Regions from separate parts of the Streptomyces sp. NPDC059452 genome, predicted to be linked through region 1. Evidence: riboswitches for the same ligand, from Rfam matches in the RefSeq annotation. Region 1 holds a riboswitch; each other region holds the start of a gene.
What was found. A riboswitch is a leader RNA that binds a small molecule or an ion and turns the genes downstream of it on or off. The one in region 1 is predicted to bind cobalamin.

Region 1 (4,228 bases):
GCCCGGGAACGGATGAGCGCGGCCCCCTCCGGCGACCCGCTCGGCCGGTGGAACGCCGCGTCGGGGGCCGCGCTGCGCGGGGTGGAGGCGTACGGCTACCGGCAGGCGGGCGAGGCGTACGAACAGGCCGCCGCCGCACTGCCCGAAGGTCCGGCCCGTGAGCGGCTGACCGAGCTGCACCGGCTCTTCGCCCTCCAGTGGATCGCCCGCAACAGCGGTGACCTGCTCGCCACCGGACGGCTGACCGCCGAACAGGTGTCCTTGCTGCCCGACGCGGTGGAGCGGCTCATCGCCACCGTGGCGCGCCACGCCCCCGCCCTGGTGAGGTCGTTCGCGCTGCCGGAGCGCCTGATGTCGGACTGGCCGATCGCCGGACCCGGCTACGCGGACGCCTACGACGACCCGGAGGGGTCCTGGCACCGCGACCGCAGGCCAGGGGGCGCCGGGGGTCGAACGGCGGGTTTCCGGCGGGCCGCCTGCGGCAGCAAGAGGCGTCCGCTGCGCGAGAAGGTGGCGGCGCTCGGTACCCGCGGAGTGCTGCTGGCGTACTGGGGAACCACCTCGATGCTCTCCCGGTGGTTCGAGAAGCCGCAGGTGAGCGTAGACGAATCGGTTCGCCCCAGGGCGTAACCGGAAGATCGTCATCCAGTTACTTCGGCGGTGGGGTCGAAGCGTTCGACCACCGCCGTACGTGAAGCCGCCGACGAGCCGCCGATGAGGAGCCCATGAGCTCCTGATGGGCCGCCGACGAGCCGCTGATGAGTCGCCGATGAGAGGAAACACCGTGAAGACCCAGACCATCCACCCGAAGATCACCGAGGTGCTGACCGAGACGTTCAAGGTGCCCGCAGCCGAAATCCTGCCGGAGTCCACGATGGACAGCCTGGAGATGGACTCCCTGGCGGTCGCCGAGTTCGCCGTCATCATCAAGGAGACCCTGGGCGTCACCGCCGACTCCGAGAAGCTCTACAAGGACGCCACGCTGGCCGACATCTCCGCGTTCATCGACGCGGCCGTCGCCGGCGAGGCGGCCGACAGTGCGGTGCCGGTGAGCAACACCCGATGAACCGACCCGCCATCGCCGTCACCGGCCTGGGAATGATCACCCCGGCCGGCCACACCACCGACACCACCTGGGACGGGGTCTGCCGAGGCGGCTCCTTCGCCCGCACCGTCCCCGAACTGCGCGGCTGCGCCGTCGACTTCGCCTGTACGGTCTCCGGCATCGACCTGGACGGGGCGGTGGGCGGCCGCACCGCCTTCCGGATGGGCCGGTACGTCAAGTTCGCCGTCCTCGCCGCACGGGAGGCGGTGACCGACGCCGGGCTCGACCCCGCCCACTGGGACGGCACCCGGGTCGCGGTCGTCGTCGGCACCAGCAGCGGCGGCTCCGCCGGGCTCACCGAACAGACCGTCGCCCTGGAGCGCCGGGGCCCCGAGGCCACCTCGCCGTCGGGCATCCTGCTCACCATCCCGAACATGCCCGCGGCCGAGATCGCCATCCAGATGAAGGCCACCGGACCCAGCCTGGCACCGTGCACGGCCTGTTCGTCCGGGGTGACCGCGCTCTCCGTGGCCCGCGACATGCTGGCGCTGGGCCAGTGCGACATCGCGATCGCCGGAGCCACCGAGTCGATCGTCTTCCCGGTCGCCATGACCGGCTTCGCCCGCTCGGGCGCGGCGGCCCTGCGGGACGGGGACCCCGCCCGCCTCTGCCGCCCCTTCGCCGCCGACCGGGCCGGGCTCGTCATGGGCGAGGGCGCCGCGATCATGGTCCTGGAGCGGGCCGACGACGCCCGGGCCAGAGGAGCCGCCCCCCGGGCGCTGCTGGCCGGCACCGGCGCCACGACCGACGCGCACCACCCCACCAGTCCGCACCCCTCCGGGGACGTGGCGCGGGCCGCCGTCGAAGCGGCGCTGGCCGACGCGGGCTGGCGGGCCGAGGACGTCGACCATGTCAACGCGCACGGGACCGCGACCCCCCAGGGCGACGCGACCGAGGCCGCCCTCATCGGCCGGGCCTACCCGCACCGGCCGCCCGTCACCGCCCCCAAGGGCGTCCTGGGCCACTGCATGGGGGCGGCCGGGGCCATCGAGGCGGGACTGACCGTCCTGACGCTCCAGCACGGCACGATCCCGCCGATCGCGAACCTGGACGCCCCCGACCCCGGGTTCGCCATCGACTGCGTCACCAAGGTCCCGCGTGAGCTGCCCGTACGACGGGCCGTCAGCCACTCCTTCGGATTCGGCGGACACAACGCGGTGATCGCCCTCCGGGCCCCGTAACCGGAGGACATCACTGGGCCGGTGCGGCGGGACGATCCCGCGCCGCACCGGCCCACCGGGCACCACTACCCGCACCGGCTCTGAGCTGCGCGAAGACCCGTGATAGCTTGCCGGGGCCAGTCGAACCCCAGCGACGGGGTCAGGGAATCCGGTGCGAATCCGGAACTGACGCGCAGCGGTGAGGGGGACGGGCGGGGCCACGGCCACTGGAGCAGCACCCTGCTCCGGGAAGGCGTCCCGCCCGGACGAACCCGAGTCCGAAGACCTGCTGGCACCGGCCCCGCACCCGGGGCCGGGAACCGTACGACGGGCTCCGCGGCTGGGCCCAGAGACACCGAGGTCCTCCGTGCTGCCCCAGGCCACCCCCGCCCCGATACGCACCGCCGCCCTGTTCGCGGCGGGTGTCGTCCTGCTCACCGCCTGCGGCGGCGGGTCCACCACCTCGTCCGCCGACGGCGGCGGCGACAAGGCCGACGGCTTCCCGCTCACCCTGAAGAACTGCGGGCGCACTGTCACCGTGAAGGCGCCGCCCCAGCGGGCCGTCTCGGTCGACCAGGGATCGACGGAGATCCTGCTCTCGCTCGGCCTCGCCGACCGGATCGCGGCCACCGCCACCTGGAGCGACCCGGTCATGAAGGGCCTGGAGAAGGCCAACGCGGGCGTCGAGCGGATCTCCGACAACCGCCCCTCATCGGAGAAGGTCCTCGACAAGGAGCCCGACTTCCTCAGCGCCTCCTTCGCCTCCACCCTCGCCAAGGGCGGCGTCGCCCCGCGCGAGCAGTTCGAGAAGCTGGGCGTCCCCACCTACATCTCGCCCGCCGACTGCGTCGGCAAGGACAACAGCGGCGGCGGTGACGGAGCCCGTACCGCACCCCTCAGCATGGACAGCGTCTACACCGAAGTCCGCGAACTGGCCCAGGTGTTCGGCGTCCCCGAGCGCGGCGACGCCCTGGTGAAGAAGCTCCAGGCCCGAGTGAACAAGGCCACCGACGGCATCGACGGGTCCGACACCTCCCTCCTGTACTGGTTCTCCGACTCCAAGGCCCCCTACCTCGCGGGCTGCTGCGGCGCCCCCGGGGTCATCACCCGGGAGCTCGGAGCCAAGAACGTCTTCGACGACACCCACGACGAATGGCCCCAGATCAGCTGGGAGACCGTCGCCGACCGCAACCCCGACGTCCTGGTCATCGGTGACCTGAGCCGCACGATGCAGACGGCCGAGAGCGCCGAGAAGAAGATCGAGTTCCTGGAGTCCAACCCGGTCACCAAGACGATGGACGCCGTCAAGAACCGCCGCTACGTGCTGCTCAGCGGCCAGGCCATGAACCCCACCATCCGGACGGTCGAGGGACTGGAGCGCGTGGCCGCGGGGCTGCGTGACTTCGGGCTCGCGGAGTGAGCAGCGGCAACCTGACGGCGAAGCGGCAGGCCGGAGAACCGCCGGCCGGACAGCAGCCAACCGGACAGCAGGCGGCCGGGCAACAGCCCGTCGCCGCACGGCAGTTCGGTGGCCTGCTCCAGGTGCTGCTCTGGACCGGCGGACTCCTTCTCCTGCTGCTCTCCATAGCCGTCGCCGTCACGATCGGGCCCGCCCGGATCTCCGTCCCCGACGTCTGGTCCGCCGTCGCCTCCCACCTCGGCTTCGGCGCCTCGGAGCTGAGCCCGATCCGGGACGGCATCATCTGGAACCTGCGCATGCCCCGCACCCTGCTCGCCGCCGTGTGCGGCGCCGGGCTCGCGGTCTGCGGCACGGTGATGCAGTCCCTGCTACGCAACCCGCTCGCCGACCCCTTCGTCCTCGGCGTCTCCTCCGGAGCCTCCACCGGGGCGGTCGTGGTGGTCGTCCTCGGTGTCGGCGGGGGAGCGGTGTCGCTGTCGGCCGGGGCCTTCGCCGGGGCCATCTGTTCCTTCGCCCTGGTCCTGCTGCTCAGCCACACCCTCG
Region 2 (4,228 bases), on a different contig from region 1:
GGCGTCTCCAGGAAGAGGTTGAGCGACTGGCTCTGGTCGAGGAACGGCGTACGGGCCGCCGCCATGTCGATCAGACCGCGCTGCGGGATCTCCCACGCGGTGCGGTACAGCGCCCGCACGTCCTCGGGGATCCAGGCGAAGCCCTGTACGGAGCCGCTGGCCTCGCGCAGCGCCTCGCGGGTGCGGGCGTCCCACACGCCGAGCTTCTTCAGCTCGTCCACCAGGTAGGCGTTGACCTGGAGGAACTCACCGCTGAGCGTTTCGCGCTTGAACAGGTTGGAGACCTGCGGCTCGATGCACTCGTACACGCCCGCGATGGAGGCGATCGTCGCCGTCGGCGCGATGGCCAGGAGCAGGGAGTTACGCATGCCGGTCTTCGCGATCCGGGCGCGCAGGGCGTCCCAGCGCTCCGGCCAGTTCAGCTCGGTGTCGTAGTGGTCGGGGTGCAGCACACCGCGCGCGGCCCGGGTCTCGGACCAGGCGGGCAGCGGGCCCGAGCGCTCGGCGAGGTCGCAGGACGCCTCGTACGCGGCCAGCATGATGCGCTCGGAGATCTTCGTGGAGAGCGCGCGCGCCTCGGGCGAGTCGAAGGGCAGGCGCAGCTGGAAGAAGACGTCCTGAAGGCCCATGGCGCCCAGACCGACCGGCCGCCAGCGGGAGTTGGAGTTCCCGGCCTGCTCGGTCGGGTAGAAGTTGATGTCGACGACCCGGTCCAGGAAGGTGACCGCCGTACGGACCGTGGAGTCCAGGCGCTCCCAGTCGATCGAGCCGCCCGTCACGAACGCGCCCAGGTTGACCGAGCCCAGGTTGCAGACGGCCGTCTCGCCGTCGTTGGTGACTTCCAGGATCTCCGTGCACAGGTTCGACGAGTGGACGACCCGGCCCGGCTCGGCGGTCTGGTTGGCGGTCCGGTTGGAGGCGTCCTTGAACGTCATCCAGCCCTGGCCGGTCTGGGCGAGGGTCCGCATCATCCGGCCGTACAGCTCACGCGCCGGCATCGTCTTGCGGGCCAGGCCCTTGGCCTCGGCCGCGCGGTAGGCCGCGTCGAACTCGTCGCCCCACAGGTCGACCAGCTCGGGGACCTCGGCGGGGGAGAAGAGCGACCAGTCGGTGTCCGCGTCGACCCGGCGCATGAACTCGTCCGGGATCCAGTGAGCCAGGTTCAGGTTGTGCGTACGCCGCTGGTCCTCGCCCGTGTTGTCGCGGAGCTCCAGGAACTCCTCGATGTCCGCGTGCCAGGTCTCCAGGTAGACCGCCGCCGCGCCCTTGCGCCGGCCGCCCTGGTTCACCGCCGCCACCGAGGCGTCCAGCGTCTTGAGGAACGGCACGATGCCGTTGGAGTGCCCGTTGGTGCCCCGGATCAGCGAACCCCGGGCGCGGATACGGGAGTAGGAGAGGCCGATGCCGCCCGCGTGCTTCGAGAGGCGCGCCACCTGGTGGTAGCGGTCGTAGATCGAGTCCAGCTCGTCCTTGGGGGAGTCCAGCAGGTAGCAGGAGGACATCTGCGGGTGCCGGGTGCCCGAGTTGAAGAGCGTGGGGGAGGAGGGGAGGTAGTCCAGCTTGCTCATCAGCCCGTAGAGCGCGGCGACCTCGTCCAGCGCGCGCACCGACTCGTCCTCGGCGAGGCCCGCGGCCACGCGCAGCATGAAGTGCTGCGGGGTCTCGATGACCTGGCGGGTGATCGGGTGGCGCAGCAGGTAACGGCTGTGCAGCGTACGGAGACCGAAGTAGCCGAAGCGGTCGTCCGCGCCCTCGGCCAGCGTCCGCTCGACCAGCGCGTCCAGCGCCTTGGCGTGCAGCTCCACGAAGGCGGCGGTGCGGTCCGCGATCAGGCCCTCGCGGTGGCCCACTGCGACCGAGGCGGAGAAGGACGTGGCGCCCTGGCTCGCGGCCTCGTCGGCGATCGTACGGGTCAGCAGCCGGGCGGCGAGCTTGGAGTACGCCGGGTCCTCGGAGATCAGGCCCGCGGCCGCCTCGGTGGCCAGCGAGCGCAGCTCGGCCTCGTCGGAGCGGGCGTTGCGCCCGCGCAGCGCGGAGGCGGCCACCCGTCCGGGGTCGGTGTCGGGCAGATCGACGGTGAGGTCGGTCAGGGTCCGCAGCAGGGCGGTCCCGGGTCCGTCGTTCGTGCCTGCTCCGGACGTGGTGGAGGCAGCGGATTCGGTGGCTGAAACCGGATCGGCGGGCGCGATGGTCACTGGGCTTTCCCTCGCTCGGCTGGGGGCCGGCGGCGAGCGGGGGGAGCCGGGCAGCGCGGTGCCCACAGGGCAGCACTGATCACGGCGTCCACCGGCCCATCCGCGAGGCCCGGACGTCTGCCGTCCGGTTCGGTCGAGCCGGACGTACTGTCGACAGGTCTTCGGACTTCGGGTGTGCAAAAGCACACTGATCACACCGTTGCGGGACAGTTCCGGATTCACACCGGATTCCCCTGCGGCGACAGCGAGGTCGAGCATACATGTGGGGGCCGCCTGATGAGGAAGCCCCCACATGTTGTGTCGGCGTGAACAGATGTTGGTGTGGCGGTCTGGTTTCTTCGCCCGGCTTTTTCCGCATCGGCGGCGGGCGGGCGGGCCCTCGCGGTGACGCGGAACGGGGCCGCCGCGCCCCTGGAAGGGGTGCGACGGCCCCGTTCGGCCGACGGTGCTCAGCAGCAGCGGAAGCCCTCGCGGGGGTCCGCCTCGCGGGCGTCCATGCGGCTGCGTTCGAAGGCTCGGCGGGTCATGACCGGCGTGTCCGGATCATGAGACCTCGCGTGCGCCACGTAGCGGTCATATGTCGACTCGCCGGTCAGCTCGCGGACGTACCAGCGGATACGCCCCGCCACCCGCCGTACGTCCCCGATGGTCACGACCGCCACCCGCCGTACATCCGCGATCGTCATGAGCGGCTCCCCGTGCCCGCCGCTGCCTCCTTGCGGATGCCGCCCTCGGGGCCGACGCCCGCCGCGAGCAGTTCGGCCTTCTCCTCCTTGGTGGCGATGAGCGAGGCCGGGGCGACGAGCTTGGACTCCACGTACGGCGTCTCGTGGAGCTTGATGCTCTCCGGGTCGCGGATGGCCCTGTAGCAGACCCGGCCGGCGTCCACGAGCACCACGATGATGAGGATCGCGAAGAGCGCGCAGAGCACACCGTCGACGGTGGAGTTGGTGACGACCGTCCGCATCTCCTCCATGTTCTTGGCCGGTGCCAGCACCTCGCCCGCGTCGATGCCCGCCTGGTACTTGTCGCGCTGGGCGAAGAAGCCGACCTTCACGTCCGAGGAGAAGATCTTCTGCCAGCTCGCGGTGAGGGTGACCGCCACGTCCCAGGCGAGCGGGACCGCGGTGACCCAGGCCCACTTGAGCCGGCCCGACTTGACCAGCAGCGTGGTGCAGACGGCCAGCGCGACGGCGGCCAGCAGCTGGTTGGCGATGCCGAAGAGCGGGAAGAGCTGGTTGATGCCGCCCAGCGGGTCGTGCACGCCGACCCAGAGGAAGTAGCCCCAGCCGCCGACCACGACGGCGCTGGCGAACCAGACGCCCGGCTTCCAGCTGACCTCGCGGAACGGCTTGTAGGCGTTGCCCAGCATGTCCTGGAGCATGAAGCGGCCGACCCGGGTGCCGGCGTCCACGGTGGTGAGGATGAAGAGCGCCTCGAACATGATGGCGAAGTGGTACCAGAACGCCTTCATCGCGGTCCCGCCGATCACCGCGGAGAAGATCTCCGCCATGCCGAGCGCGAACGTGGGCGCGCCACCGGTCCGGGAGAGCAGACTCGCCTCCTCGACGTCCTTGGCGGCCTGGGCCAGGGCGTCCGGGGTGATGGTGAAGCCGAAGTTGGCCACGGCCTCGGAGGCGGACTGGACGCTGTCGCCGATCACCCCGACGGGCGCGTTGATGGCGAAGTAGAGACCGGGGTCGATGATGCAGGCCGCGATCATCGCCATGATCGCCACGAACGACTCGACCAGCATCGCGCCGTAGCCGATCACCCGGATCTGTGTCTCCTTCTGGACCATCTTCGGGGTGGTGCCCGAGGAGACCAGGGAGTGGAAGCCGGAGAGCGCGCCGCAGGCGATGGTGATGAAGACGAACGGGAACATGGAACCGGCGAAGACCGGGCCCGAGCCGCTGGTGGCGAAGTCGGTGACCGCGGGCATCTTCAGGGTCGGCAGCGCGACGACCACGCCCAGGGCCAGCAGCCCGATCGTGCCGATCTTCATGAAGGTGGAGAGGTAGTCGCGCGGGGCC
Region 3 (4,216 bases), on a different contig from region 1:
GGTTCTCCAGGGAGGCCCGGGTCTCGGGCCACCCCCGGGTCTTCAGGCCGCAGTCGGGGTTCACCCACAGGCGCTCGGCCGGGATGGCCTCAAGTCCCTTGCGGAGGAGGGCCGCTGCCTCTTCGGTGCTCGGGATGCGCGGGGAGTGGATGTCGTAGACGCCGGGTCCGGCCTCACGGGGGTAGCCGTGGGCGGCCAGTTCGCGGGCGACCTGCATGTGCGAGCGGGCCGCCTCCAGGCTGATGACGTCGGCGTCGAGGTCGTCGATGGCCTGGACGATGTCGCCGAACTCCGCGTAGCACATGTGGGTGTGGATCTGGGTGTCCGGCCGCACCCCGGAGGTGGCGAGGCGGAAGGACTCCGTCGCCCACTCCAGGTACGCGGCGTGCTCGTCGGCCCGCAGCGGCAGCGTCTCACGCAGTGCGGGCTCGTCGACCTGGATCACCGAAGTGCCGCTCGCCTCCAGGTCGTCGACCTCGTCGCGCAGGGCGAGTGCCACCTGGCGGGCGGTCTCGCCGAGCGGCTGGTCGTCGCGGACGAAGGACCAGGCGAGCATGGTGACCGGGCCGGTGAGCATGCCCTTGACGGGGCGCTCGGTGAGCGACTGCGCGTACGTCGTCCACCGCACCGTCATCGGCTCGGGGCGCGAGATGTCCCCGGCCAGGACCGGCGGCCGGACGTAGCGGGTGCCGTACGACTGCACCCAGCCGTGCTGGGTGGCGAGGTAGCCGGTGAGCTGCTCGGCGAAGTACTGCACCATGTCGTTGCGTTCGGGCTCGCCGTGCACCAGGACGTCCAGCCCGGCCTTCTCCTGGAAGGAGAGGACCTCGCGGATCTCGTCCTTGATCCGCTCCTCGTACCCGTCCTCGTCGATCCGGCCCGCGCGCAGATCGGCGCGGGCGGTGCGGAGTTCGGTGGTCTGGGGGAACGAGCCGATCGTGGTGGTCGGCAGCAGCGGCAGCCCGAGGTGGGTGCGCTGGGCGACGGTCCGCTCCGCGTACGGCTGGGAGCGGCGGCCGTCGGCGTCGGTGATGGCCGCCGTACGGGCCCGGACGGCCGGGTCGCGGGTGATGACGGCGTCGGTACGGGAGGCCAGGTCGGCCCGGTTGGCGGCGAGTTCGGCGGCGATGGCCTCGGTGCCGCCGGACAGGCCGCGGGCCAGGACGACGATCTCCTGGATCTTCTGCTGGGCGAAGGCGAGCCAGCGGGCGATCTGCGGGTCGATGTCACGCTCGGCCCGGGCGTCCAGCGGGACGTGCAGCAGGGAGCTGGAGGCGGAGACGTCGACCCGGTCCGCGAGGCCGAGGAGGGTGCCGAGGGTGGCGAGCGACTTCTCGTAGTCGTTGATCCAGATGTTGCGGCCGTTGACGACGCCCGCGACCAGCCGCTTGCCGGGCAGTCCGCCCGCCGCCGCGAGGTCGGCGAGGTTGGCTGCGCCCGACTCGGTGAAGTCCAGCGCGAGCCCCTCGACCGGGGACTTGGCCAGCACCGGCAGGGCCTCGCCGAGCCGTCCGAAATAGGAGGCGACCAGCAGCTTGGAGCGGTCGGTGAGGGAGCCGAGCTCGCGGTAGGCGCGGGCGGCGGCGTTCAGCTCGGCCGGGGTGCGGTCCTGGACGAGGGCGGGCTCGTCCAGCTGCACCCACTCGGCGCCCGCGGCCCGGAGGTCGGCAAGGACCTCGGCGTACACGGGCAGGAGCCGGTCCAGCAGGGTCAGCGGCTCGAAGTCGGCGGCCACCCCGGGCGCAGCCTTGGCGAGCAGGAGGTAGGTGACGGGTCCGACGAGGACCGGGCGCGGGGTGTGCCCGAGCGCGAGGGCCTCCTTCAACTCGGCGACCTGCTTGGCGGAGTCGGCGGTGAACACCGTGTCCGGGCCCAGCTCGGGCACCAGGTAGTGGTAGTTGGTGTCGAACCACTTGGTCATTTCGAGCGGGGCCACGTCCTGCGTACCGCGGGCCATGGCGAAGTAGCCGTCGAGGGCGTCGGTGCGGACGGCCTCGCGGTGCCGCTCGGGGACAGCGCCGACCATGACACTGGTGTCCAGAACGTGGTCGTAGTACGAGAAATCACCGGTCGGCACTTCGTGGACTCCGGCCTCGGCGAGCTGCTGCCAGGTTCCCCTGCGCAGTTCGGCGGCGGTCTGCCGGAGGGTGTCCGCGTCCACGCGGCCCTTCCAGTAGCCCTCGATGGCCTTCTTCAGTTCACGGTTCTGACCCTGGCGGGGGTAGCCGTACACGGTGGCCCGTGCTGCCGCGGCTGCGGGCTTCGCTGTCACGTGACTCTCCTTCGCGAGCATGGATCCAGCTGATCCCGGGACGGGACGCGGACGCGAAGGGGTGACGAATCGGGCGGAAAGCCGACACGTTGACCGTGTCCGTCCACCCGACGGTTACGCCGACCCGCCCACGAGGTCACCGGGAACTCCGCACACGAACGGTCGCGTGCGGGCAACGGGCAGGTCTTCGGACTCGCGGGCACGCCTGCCGGGGCAGACACCTACTGGCCGTCGCTTCCCAGGCCCGGCCGGGCCCAGTGCGTATGACGGCGGTCGTTCCCACTCACCGCTGCGGGGCAGTCCCGGATTCCCACCGGGTTCCCTCTTACGACACCCTGCCTGGCGGACAGGGCGAACCAGCTGCACCGGTCACCCTAAGGGGGCGACCGCCGGGCGCACACCGTTGTTCACACTTCGGACGGTGATATGAGACACGACCTCCGAACGGGTGACGCGGGTTCCGCTCCTCTTCGCCGGTTCGCTGACTTGCGGTCAGTTCGTGCGGGCATGGTGACCCAGATGTAACCGAATGGCGTAGGCGAGCCGGAACCACAGAGCGTCACAGGCCGTTCTTCTTGCCAATACCCGGCCGCCGACCCGCGGCGGCGACGAATGAGGGAAGCGCCATATGAAGAAGACAGTCGGGTGGGCCCAGGACGGCGACGACTGGACGATCACCGTGAACGGCACCCTGTACCGGGCCGTCGAGCGGCCCACCGATGGGCGCGTGCACAACTATCTGGTGCGGGGCAACGACCTCACCGCCGAGTGCCCGAGCCTCGGGCACGGGCTCGGCGTGATCAGGGCGCACGAGTCCCGGAGCTGACCTCCGGCCGGGTCCGACGACGAGGTGCGGCGGCCGCCCGCGCCTCGCCCGGCCCGCCACTCCTTGTCCGGGCCCCCGCTCACGGGCCGGGGCCCATCAGCGGCCGACGCCGCCCGCGCCTCCGGGGTGCCCGGCCGGGCAGGCCGCAAGCGCCGCCCGCGCCGCCTGAGGCGTAGGCGCCCTCAGGCCCCCGCGCCGCCCGGCGTCCCCGGGCCCTGGCGCAGCAGGTACGTGTCCATGATCCAGCCGTGCCGTTCGCGGGCCTCGGCGCGCACCCGGCTGATCCGCCCGGCGACCTCGTCGAGCGGTCCGGAGACCAGGAGTTCGTCCGGGGTGCCGATGTAGGCGCCCCAGTAGATCCACAGGCCCCGGCCCGTCAGATGGGTGAAGGTCTCGTGGCCGTCGAGCATCACGACGATGTCGCCGTCGTCGTCCGGGAACCCCTCGGCGAGCCGTCTGCCGGGGGTGATGTGGATGGGGCGGCCGACCTGGTTCAGGGAGGTGCGGTGGCGGGCGGCGAGCGCCGAGACGCTGCTGATGCCGGGGATCACCTCATGGCCGAATTCCACCGTCCCCCGGTCCCGGATGTCCTCCAGGATCGCGAGGGTGCTGTCGTACAGGGACGGGTCGCCCCACACCAGGAACGCCCCGCACTCCCCCGGCGCCAGCTCCTCGATGATCAGGCGTTCGCAGATGTCGGCGCGGCGGTGGCGCCAGTCGTGCACCGCCGTCGTGTAGCGCCCGCGGTCGTCCTGGGTGCGGTCCCGCCAGGGGTCCTCGGCCTCCACGACCCGGTAGGGGCCGGTGAGGTGCTCGGCCAGGATGTCCCGCCGCAGCCGGGTCAGGGAGTCCTTCTCCCGGCCCTTGCCGAGTACGAAGAAGACCTGCGCCCTGCGCATGGCCTTGATCGCGGCGAGGGTCAGATGGTCGGGGTCACCGGCACCCATGCCGATGACGAGGATGTGGCGTGGTGGTGGCGCGTCGCTCATGTCGGCCGATCATGCCAGGGGCGGGCGCCCGATCGGGCCAGGGGGCGGGGCGGGCGAGCGCGCCCGGGGCGAGGCGGGGTGGACTTACTAGGACGTCCAACTATATGTTCGTGAGCAGAGGGGTGACCG
Region 4 (4,228 bases), on a different contig from region 1:
GCGCGGGAACGAACCGCCGCCCCGAGGCCCGGGCCACCTCCACCAGGAACCGCCGCCGGAACGCGTCGCTCTCCAGCGACCCGTGCCAGTGCGTCCCCCACACCGCCCCCACCCGGCACCCGTCGAGGAACGGCTCCCCGCCCCGTACATCGGCCACCCCGTGGTGGATCTCGTACCCCTCCACCGCCTCACCCAGCGCCGAACCCACCGGCCGCGCCAGCGTCTTGGCCCGGTCGAAGCGAATCCGTACGGGAAGGACCCCCAGCCCGTCCACGACCCCCGCCCGCGACTCCACCTCGTCCTCGATGCGCTCACCGAGCACCTGGAACCCGCCGCAGATCCCCAGCACCGGCCGCCCCTCCGCCGCCCGCCGGACCAGCGCGTCCGCCAGCCCCCGCTCGCGCAGCCAGGCCAGCGCCTTCACCGTGCCGCGCGTCCCGGGCACGATGACGAGGTCCGCGTCGGCCAGTTCGTCCGCCCGGTCCACGAACCGCACGACGACGCCCGGTTCGGCGGCCAGCGCGTCCACATCCGTGAAGTTGGACATCAACGGCACCGCGCAGACCGCGACCCGCAGCACGTCCTCCCCGTGGGGCGGCGCCACGACCGACTCACGCACCGCACCCCGCAGGGACACCCGCAGGCCGTCCTCCTCGTCGATGCCGAGCCCGTGGGCGTACGGGAGGACCCCGTACGTCCGCCGCCCGGTCAGCCCGTACAGCATGTCGAGCCCCGGTTCCAGCAGCGAGACGTCACCCCGGAACTTGTTCACCAGGTAGCCCGCCACCAGCGACTGGTCCTCGGCGCTCAGCAGCGCCGTCGTCCCGAAGAACGAGGCGAAGACCCCGCCCCGGTCGATGTCGCCGACCACGAGTACGGGGAAGCGGGCCGCCCGCGCGATCCCCATGTTCACGATGTCGGTGCGGCGCAGGTTGATCTCGGCCGGTGACCCGGCCCCTTCGCAGATCACCGCGTCGTACGTCGACCGCAACTGCTCCAGACAGTCCACGACCGTCCCGAGCAGCGCCTCCTGACGGCCCCCGTGGTAGCCCCGGGCGCTCATCTCTCCCACCGGCTTGCCCATCAGGACGACCTGGCTGGAGCGGTCGCTGCCGGGCTTGAGCAGTACCGGGTTCATCAGGGCCGTCGGCTCCACCCGGGCGGCCTGCGCCTGCATGGCCTGGGCGCGCCCGATCTCCGCGCCCTCGCGGGTGACGAAGGAGTTGAGGGACATGTTCTGCGCCTTGAACGGCGCGACTTTCACGCCCCGGCGCACCAGCCAGCGGCAGATGCCCGCTGTGACGACGCTCTTGCCCGCGTCCGAGGTCGTCCCCGCGACCAGCAGCCCGCCGCTCATACCCTGCCCCGCTTCCGTTCCACGGCCAGCCTGCCCGCCACGCACACCCCGAGGGCCAGTGCGCCCACCCGGCGCGACAGCCGCACCGCGCGTTCGATGTCCGCACTCCGCACGTCCCGGCCGGACGCCCCGTTCAGGACCGGCCGGTGCTCCACGCGCCCCGCGTACGCCAGCGTCCCGCCGAGCCGTACGCCGAGCGCCCCCGCGAACGCGGCCTCCACCGGTCCCGCGTTCGGGCTCGGGTGGCGCCCCGCATCCGCCCTCCAGGCGCGTACGGCCTCCGTCGGCCGCCCGCCCGCCGCCACGGCCAGCGCCGCCGTCAGCCGGGCGCCCGGCCACCCCACCACATCGTCCAGCCGGGCCGAGGCCCAGCCGTAACGCCGGTGGCGGGGCGACTTGTGGCCGACCATCGCGTCGAGCGTGTTCACGGCCCGGAACCCGACGAGCCCCGGCACCCCGCCGATCGCCCCCCACACCAGCGCGCCGACGACGGCGTCCGAGGTGTTCTCCGCGACCGACTCGACGACCGCGCGGGCGATCTGCGGCCCGTCCAGGGAGTGCGGATCGCGCCCGCACAGGTGCGGCAGCCGCTCCCGGGCCACCTCCAGGTCCCCGGCGGCCAGCGCGCCCCCGATGGCACGGGCCTCCCGGCCCAGCGACGTACCGCCGACGACCGACCAGGTGGTGGCGGCGGTCAGCGCGACGGCGAGCGCGGGACGGTCCCGTACGGCACGGGCGGCGAGTGCGGCGGCCCCCACGGCGCCTCCGGCGCAGATCAGGGTGTGCAGCGCGCCCCGCCCCCGGTCGTCGCGCCACAGCAGGGACTCCACCCGGGCGGCGGCCCGGCCGAAACCGGCGACGGGGTGCCCTCGGCGCGGGTCGCCCAGCAGAGCGTCGGCGATCAGCCCGGCGGTGGCGCCGTACGCGAAGACGCGACCGGCACGCACCTGGCCACGGGCACGCACATCGGCACCGGCACGCACCCCGGCGCGCACATCGACACGCACGGGGTCAGGCCGTCGCGGGTCGGGACGTTCCGGCGTGAAGGGGCACGGGATGCGGCGCTCGGCGGCCAGGCATGGCGTTAAGTCCTTAACTCAGGGTCCGCGCCCTGGTTCGACGTGACCGGCGACGAGAGTCTCCTGGCTTCCGGATCCGCAGTTCCCCCGGCCTTCCAGCCCGCGTGGTGGGGGCCGTGACATCCGGTGTGGGGGAGTGCTCCCCGGTGACAGTGGCGGGACCGCGCCGGATTCGCACCGGCTTCCTCTTCTGTCGCCGTAAATGGCTCCGGCAGTCCACCACGCTGCGAGAACGGCCGTCAACTTGCTGTTGACCTGCGGAGCTCCAGTGTGCGCAGACGCACATCGGGCCGGACACACGGTGGTGTGTCCGGCCCGAAGGAGTGCGGAGGGGGTGCGGTGGGGCGCGTCAGGCGACGATCAGATAGATGCCGTACGCGACCGCCGCCACGCACGCCGCGAAGCAGGCGTACGCGCTGGTGCGCGCCAGTACGGCCGAACCGCCGGAGGCTCCGGCGCCGCCGGCCGGGGCCGACAGCTTGGAGAGAGCGACGATGCCCACGGTGAAGAGGGCGACCAGGACGACGGTGACCACGAGACTGACACCGAAGACGGAGGCGAGAGCTGCCCAGTCGATTTTCATACGGATCTGTCCTTACACCGTGGCCGAGGGCCGCGCCGTGTCGTCGGGCGCCGCGGTCGGAGCCGGGATGGTGGTCGAGAGGTCGGTGGGGTGGGCGCCGAGGGTGGGCGGCGGCTGGACCGCGGCGATGGCCGTGGTCACGACGCCCTGGGGCTCGACGTCGGCGACTGTGCCGTGGTCGGCCGTGCCGTCCGTGTCGTTGACGTTGGTGTGGTCGACCGGCTCGCGGCGCGAGGCCAGCCAGATGGCGAAGGAGCCGCCGACGAGGATGACCGCGGTGGCGGCGATGCCCCACGGACCCTGCTTGGTGAGGAACTCGGCACCCGCGCCGACCAGGGCCGCGGCCGGGAGCGTCAGACCCCAGGCGACGAACATCCGGGTGGCCGTGGACCAGCGGACCACACCGCCCTTGCGGCCGAGGCCCGCGCCCATCACGGCACCGGAGCAGGACTGGGTGGTGGAGAGCGAGAAGCCGAGGTGCGAGGAGGCCAGGATGACCGTGGCCGCGCTGGTCTGGGCGGCGAAGCCCTGCGGCGGCTGGAGGTCGGTCAGGCCCTTGCCCATGGTGCGGATGATGCGCCAGCCGCCGAGGTAGGTGCCGAGCGCGATGGCGACACCGGCCGAGACGATGACCCACATGGGCGGGTTGGAGCCCGGGGCCAGGACACCGCTGGTGACCAGGGCCAGGGTGATGATGCCCATCGTCTTCTGGGCGTCGTTGGTGCCGTGGGCGAGCGAGACGAGACCGGCGGAGGCGATCTGCCCGGCCCGGTAGCCCTTGGCGGTCGACTTCTGCTGGTTCGGGTCGGTGACGTTCCGGTTGATCCGGTACGTCAGCCGGGTGGCCAGCATCGCGGCGATACCGGCGACCAGCGGGGCGGCGATCGCGGGCAGCAGCACCTTGGTGACGACGGTGCCGCCGTTGATCGAGGACCAGCCGGCCGACATCACGGCGGCGCCGATCAGACCGCCGAACAGGGCGTGGGAGGAGCTGGAGGGCAGCCCCAGCAGCCAGGTGAAGAGATTCCACAGGATGGCGCCGACGAGCGCCGCGAAGATGACCTCGGTTCTGATGCCGTCTTCGTTGACGATCCCGCCGGAGATCGTCTTGGCGACCTCCACCGACAGGAACGCGCCGATCAGGTTGAGAACGGCGGACATGGCCACCGCTGTCTTGGGCTTCATCGCGCCGGTCGAGATGGTGGTCGC

Region 2: it holds a riboswitch for cobalamin, as region 1 does, so the genes downstream of both, ACFW9Z_RS05195 (ribonucleoside-diphosphate reductase subunit alpha) here and ACFW9Z_RS14990 (ABC transporter substrate-binding protein) in region 1, are expected to answer to the same signal.
Region 3: it holds a riboswitch for cobalamin, as region 1 does, so the genes downstream of both, metE (5-methyltetrahydropteroyltriglutamate--homocysteine S-methyltransferase) here and ACFW9Z_RS14990 (ABC transporter substrate-binding protein) in region 1, are expected to answer to the same signal.
Region 4: it holds a riboswitch for cobalamin, as region 1 does, so the genes downstream of both, ACFW9Z_RS32140 (cobalamin biosynthesis protein) here and ACFW9Z_RS14990 (ABC transporter substrate-binding protein) in region 1, are expected to answer to the same signal.

What each region holds. Positions count from the first base shown of each region.
Region 1 covers NZ_JBHYVE010000009.1:130,422-134,649, forward strand. Annotated here, with positions in the region: gene ACFW9Z_RS14975 (acyl-CoA dehydrogenase) at 1-630, shown strand, start outside; gene ACFW9Z_RS14980 (acyl carrier protein) at 785-1,066, shown strand; gene ACFW9Z_RS14985 (beta-ketoacyl-[acyl-carrier-protein] synthase family protein) at 1,063-2,286, shown strand; cobalamin riboswitch at 2,387-2,574, shown strand; gene ACFW9Z_RS14990 (ABC transporter substrate-binding protein) at 2,633-3,685, shown strand; gene ACFW9Z_RS14995 (FecCD family ABC transporter permease) at 3,799-4,228, shown strand, end outside.
Region 2 covers NZ_JBHYVE010000002.1:493,386-497,613, forward strand. Annotated here, with positions in the region: gene ACFW9Z_RS05195 (ribonucleoside-diphosphate reductase subunit alpha) at 1-2,195, opposite strand, end outside; cobalamin riboswitch at 2,330-2,465, opposite strand; gene ACFW9Z_RS05200 (YbdD/YjiX family protein) at 2,645-2,848, opposite strand; gene ACFW9Z_RS05205 (carbon starvation CstA family protein) at 2,878-4,228, opposite strand, start outside.
Region 3 covers NZ_JBHYVE010000034.1:234-4,449, forward strand. Annotated here, with positions in the region: gene metE (5-methyltetrahydropteroyltriglutamate--homocysteine S-methyltransferase) at 1-2,272, opposite strand, end outside; cobalamin riboswitch at 2,433-2,648, opposite strand; gene ACFW9Z_RS31450 (hypothetical protein) at 2,901-3,098, shown strand; gene cobF (precorrin-6A synthase (deacetylating)) at 3,281-4,087, opposite strand.
Region 4 covers NZ_JBHYVE010000036.1:28,601-32,828, reverse strand. Annotated here, with positions in the region: gene ACFW9Z_RS32145 (cobyric acid synthase) at 1-1,357, opposite strand, end outside; gene ACFW9Z_RS32140 (cobalamin biosynthesis protein) at 1,354-2,304, opposite strand; cobalamin riboswitch at 2,493-2,626, opposite strand; gene ACFW9Z_RS32135 (hypothetical protein) at 2,786-3,019, opposite strand; gene ACFW9Z_RS32130 (anion permease) at 3,032-4,228, opposite strand, start outside.